DNA from 2 places in the Cellulomonas sp. NS3 genome. Region 1 is predicted to be linked to the other one. Evidence: predicted binding sites of a transcription regulator. Region 1 holds the regulator's gene; the other holds the start of a gene.
The links. The regulator LexA, encoded in region 1, represses DNA repair genes until DNA is damaged. The targets are predictions, from matches to a motif close to TCGAACANNTGTTCGA.

Region 1 (2,384 bases):
TGAAGCGACGGTTGCACTGGGGGCACTGACGGCGACGACGGATCGAGGAGCCGTCGTCGGAGGTCCGGGAGTCGACGACGCGGGAGTCCCCGTGTCGGCAGAAGGGGCAGTGCACGCCTGAGAACCTAGGCGCTCGCGCGGCGACGACGCAACAGCGCCGCGCCTCAGCGCCGGACCGGGAAGGCCTCAGCGCTGAACGGGGAGGATGAGCTCCTGGCCCGCGTCCAGGCCCGCCGTCGTCAGCCCGTTGAGCGACTGGAGCTCGAGGACGACGTCCCGGACGTCCTCACCAGGAAGGGCGCTCTCCGCGGCGATCTCCCACAGGGTCTCGCCGGCGCCGACCGTGTACGTCGTCACCTCGAGCGCACGCGAGGGCCCGTCCGCGAGGGCCTGGCCGCCCTGCACGCCCGCGATCAGGACGAGCGCGGCGAGCAGCAGGACCACGAGCCGGCCGCGGCGCGTCAGGCGGAGCGGGCGCTCCTCGGCCGGGACGACGGTCGAGCGGTGCGCCGCGGCGACCGGGCGCCGGAGCGAGGCGGTCGCGGGTCGCGCCGGAGCAGCCGCCGCGGCGCGCCCGGGTGCCGCGGCGCTCCGGACCCGCACGCCGTCACGCGCCGGGGCGACGGGTCGCGCGCGCCGCGGCGTCGGGACTGCCGCCACCTGCGCCTCCGGCGCGGCGAACCACGCCTCGCGCGCCCGTGCTGCTGCGCTCCCGCCACGCACGTCCGAGCCGCGCGCTGCCGTGGAGATCACCATCGCACCCATGCCGCCACCCTCCCTCGTCGACCCCGCGCTCCCCGCGCGGGTTCGAACACGTGTTCGTCGAACGCTTGTACGGTTCTACCACCCCGCGTCGCGGGATGTCGAGACACGCTCGAACAGATGTTTGATCCGTCACCCCTGCTCCCCTAGGCTGACGTCGCAGGAGACAGCGCACCACGAGGCACTGACACGGGCGCTGGCCAGCACCGATACATCTGGAGGCGACGGTGGCGAAGCAGCGCGGGACCGAGGAGAGGGCGGCGGACGCCCCGGGCGGCGCGGCCCGTGGCGCCCTGGCGTCGGTGCACGCGCTGCCCGACGCTGCCCCGGACGGCGACGGGCTCACGGCACGCCAGCGGCTCGTGCTCGAGACGATCCGCACCTCCGTCGAGTCGCGCGGCTACCCGCCGAGCATGCGCGAGATCGGCGACTCGGTCGGGCTGACGAGCCCGTCGAGCGTCAAGCACCAGCTCATGGCGCTCGAGCGCAAGGGCTACCTGCGTCGCGACCCGAACCGGCCACGGGCGATCGAGGTCGTGCAGCCGGACGACTCGCGCGGGGTCACGACGTGGTCGGCGCCGAGCGTCACCGCGACGGCCTCCGCCGGGCTGGGCGACGAGGACAGCGCCGCGCGGGACTCCGCACCGGCTCCGTCGTACGTCCCCGTCGTCGGCCGGATCGCGGCCGGTGGTCCGATCCTCGCCGAGCAGGTCGTCGAGGACGTCTTCCCGCTGCCGCGCCAGCTCGTCGGCGACGGCGACCTGTTCCTGCTCAAGGTCCAGGGGGACTCGATGGTCGAGGCCGCCATCTGCGACGGCGACTGGGTCGTGGTGCGGCGTCAGCCCGTCGCCGAGAACGGCGAGATCGTCGCCGCGATGATCGACGGCGAGGCGACCGTCAAGACGTTCAAGCGCGCCGACGGGCACGTGTGGCTGCTCCCCCACAACGCGGCCTACGCCCCGATCCCGGGGGACGACGCCCAGGTGCTGGGCCGGGTCGTGAGCGTGCTCCGCAGCCTCTGACCCGGCGCCGGTCGCCGACCCACGCCGGCGCCCGCGAGGTGCCGCCTGCCGGCTCACGTGGGCGCCGGGAGCACCCCGGACCTGCACCGGCGAGGCCCGCACCGACGAGTCGCGCCCCGACGAACGAGACGGCCGCCCTCCCCGCGATCAGCGGAGGGGCGGCCGTCGTCGTCCGGACGCGTGCGCCCGGGTCAGAACCCGAAGCGGCGGGCCACCGCGCGCAGCGTCTCGGCCGAGCGGCGCAGCCCGGCGAGCTCGTCCGCCGACATCGGCACCTCGAGCCGCTCGCCGACGCCGTCGCGACCCACGAGCGCCGGGACGGAGAGGCACACGTCGCGGATGCCGTGGTACCCGTCGAGCAGCGAGGAGACCGGCAGGATGCGCTGCTCATCCTTGATGACGGCCTCGATGATGCGGGACCCGGCGAGGGCGACCGCGTAGTTCGTCGCCCCCTTGCCCTCGATGATCCGGTACGCGGACTCGACGACCTCGCGCGCGATGCCGTCGCGCACCTCCGAGGTGAGCGGCCCTCGCCCGTTGATGCCGTTCCACTCGAGTAGCGGCACGGCCCCGATCGTCGCGGAGCTCCAGAGCGGGAGC
Region 2 (2,384 bases), 2.2 Mb from region 1:
CGGGCGGGCGAGCGCGATGCGGCGCACGATGGCGTCATGAGCGAGAACACGAGCGAGAGCGCCAGCAACGACACGAGCACCCCGACGGGCGACGTCCCCAACCCGGAGACGGGCGTGGGGATCGGCGCCGGGGAGCCGTCCGGCTTCGAGCCCGAGGAGGACCCCGAGGCCGTCCCGGACGACACCCAGGACTGACCGGCCGCGCCTGACCGGCCCGGCGACCGGACCGAACGGCCCGACCGCGATCCGTGCGGTGGCCCTCCGGGCGGCCGCCGGGACGGTCAGAACAGCGTGAGCTGGCCGCCCACGTCCTGCGGCGCCTCGACCGGCCCACCGCGCGGCGTGGGGAGCGACCCGGGCGGGAACCCCTCGACGCCCGGGCCCAGACCCGGCTGCCGCTCGGCCGCGCTCACGAAGCCGTGCCGCCGCCGCAGCGGCGCGACGCGCTCGCGCAGCCACCGCCGGTAGTCGTCGGGCACGTACGCCCCCCGCCCGTAGAGCCCCCGGTAGCGCGCGACGAGATGCGGGTGCTCCTCGGTGAGCCAGCGCAGGAACCACGGCTTGACCGAGCCCCGCAGGTGCAGCGGCATGACCGTCACGCCGCTGGCCCCGACCTTCGCGAGCTCGCCGAGCAGCGCGTCGAGGTGCTCCTCGGAGTCGGTGAGCCACGGCAGGACGGGCGCGACGAGCACCCCGCACGACAGCCCCGCGTCGCGCACGGCCCGCACGAGGTCGAGGCGCGCTCGCGGTCCCGGGGTGCCCGGCTCGAGCGCGTGCTGCAGCGCCGGGTCGAGCACGGCCAGCGAGACGGCGACACCGACCGGGACGTCCCGCGCGGCGGCGGTGAGCTGCGGGAGGTCCCGCTTGAGCAGCGGGCCCTTCGTGAGGATGGACAGCGGGGTGCCCGAGCCCGCGAGCGCGCCGATGATCCCCGGCATGAGGGAGTACCGGCCCTCGGCCCGCTGGTAGGGGTCGGTGTTGGTGCCGAGGGCGACGTGCTCGCGCTGCCAGGAGCGGCGGCCGAGCTCGGCGCGCAGGACCTCGACGACGTTGGTCTTGACGACGATCTGGGTCTCGAAGTCGCGACCGGCGTCGAGGTCGAGGTACTCGTGCGTGGGCCGCGCGAAGCAGTACGTGCACGCGTGCAGGCACCCTCGCATCGGGTTGACGGTCCACCGGAACGGCATCCGCGACGCCTCGGGGACCCGGTTGAGCGCGCTCTTGGCGGCGACCTCGTGGAACGTCACGCCGCGGAAGTCGGGCGTCTGCACGCTCCGCACGAGGCCCGCGAGCGAGAGCCCGGGCAGGGCGCCGCCCTCGTCCTGGTCGAGCCGCTGGCCTTCCCACCGCATGAGTCCATTCGAACACACGTTCGATCATGACGCCAGCACGCTCCCGTCGTGCACCCGCGCGCGGCCCGGAGCACGCAGTGCACCGCGAGCCGCGGACGAGCGCGGAGGTCGTCGGGCCCCGCCGTACGCCGTCTCGGGCACCCCGGAGGGCTACCGGTGGTGCGGCGGCACCGGGTAGAGCGTGTGCTCGGTGTGCTGCAGGACGTTCGTGACGAGGGCCGCGACGTGCTCGTTGGCCTGCGAGTAGAACACCGTGGTGCCCTCGCGGCGCGTGACCACGAGGTGACCGGCGCGGAGCTTGGCGAGGTGCTGGGAGATCGCCGGGGTGGGGCGGTCCAGCGTCTCGGCGAGGGTCGTCACGGACATCTCGGTGCCCTCGAGCAGCGCGAGGACGGCCAGGCGCGTGCGGTCGGCGAGCAGGCGCAGGACATCGACCGCGTGGTCGAGGTCGGCGCTGCCCGGGGTGGTCCGCGGGGCGGTGTCCATGGCGGCCATCATGGCACCGGGGTGCGTTCCGCGGCGGGCGGCGTGGCCTCGGCCGCCGGCTCCGGCACCCGCGTCGCGGGCGACACCGACCCGGGCGCCGTCCTGGGCCACAGCGCCAGCCCGGTCACGGTCGCCGCCGCCGTCGCGGCCGCGAGCACCAGCGCCGTCGGAGCCAGGCCCACGGCGGACCCCAGCCAGCCGGCGAGCGGGTAGGTGACGAGCCAGCACGCGTGCGAGAGCGAGAACTGCGCGGCGAACGCGGCCGGCAGGTCTCGGGCCGGGACGAAGCGGCGGATGATCCGGCCGACCGGGGTCTCGACGCTCGACCACCCGAGGCCGATCAGCACCCACAGCGCCCCGACGGCGACGAGCCCCGCCACCGGCGAGCTCACGGCCAGCGCGAGCGGCACGGCCGCCGCGCCGGCGGTCAGCGCGACTGCGCCGCCGAGCATGACCCGGCGCTCGGGGAGCCGGCGCAGGACGCGGGGGAGCGCGAACGCGGCCGCCATCGACCCCAGCCCGTTCGCCGCGAGCACGAGGGCGACG

Region 2: the regulator LexA is predicted to act here: its motif matches at 1,361-1,376, upstream of NXY84_RS18915 (Rv2578c family radical SAM protein).

The regions. Positions count from the first base shown of each region.
Region 1 covers NZ_CP103289.1:1,959,193-1,961,576, reverse strand. Annotated here, with positions in the region: gene nrdR (transcriptional regulator NrdR) at 1-115, opposite strand, end outside; gene NXY84_RS08995 (LysM peptidoglycan-binding domain-containing protein) at 187-765, opposite strand; gene lexA (transcriptional repressor LexA) at 1,056-1,784, shown strand; gene NXY84_RS08985 (L-lactate dehydrogenase) at 1,976-2,384, opposite strand, start outside.
Region 2 covers NZ_CP103289.1:4,179,694-4,182,077, reverse strand. Annotated here, with positions in the region: gene NXY84_RS18920 (hypothetical protein) at 37-195, shown strand; gene NXY84_RS18915 (Rv2578c family radical SAM protein) at 282-1,352, opposite strand; gene NXY84_RS18910 (ArsR/SmtB family transcription factor) at 1,503-1,838, opposite strand; gene NXY84_RS18905 (MFS transporter) at 1,847-2,384, opposite strand, start outside.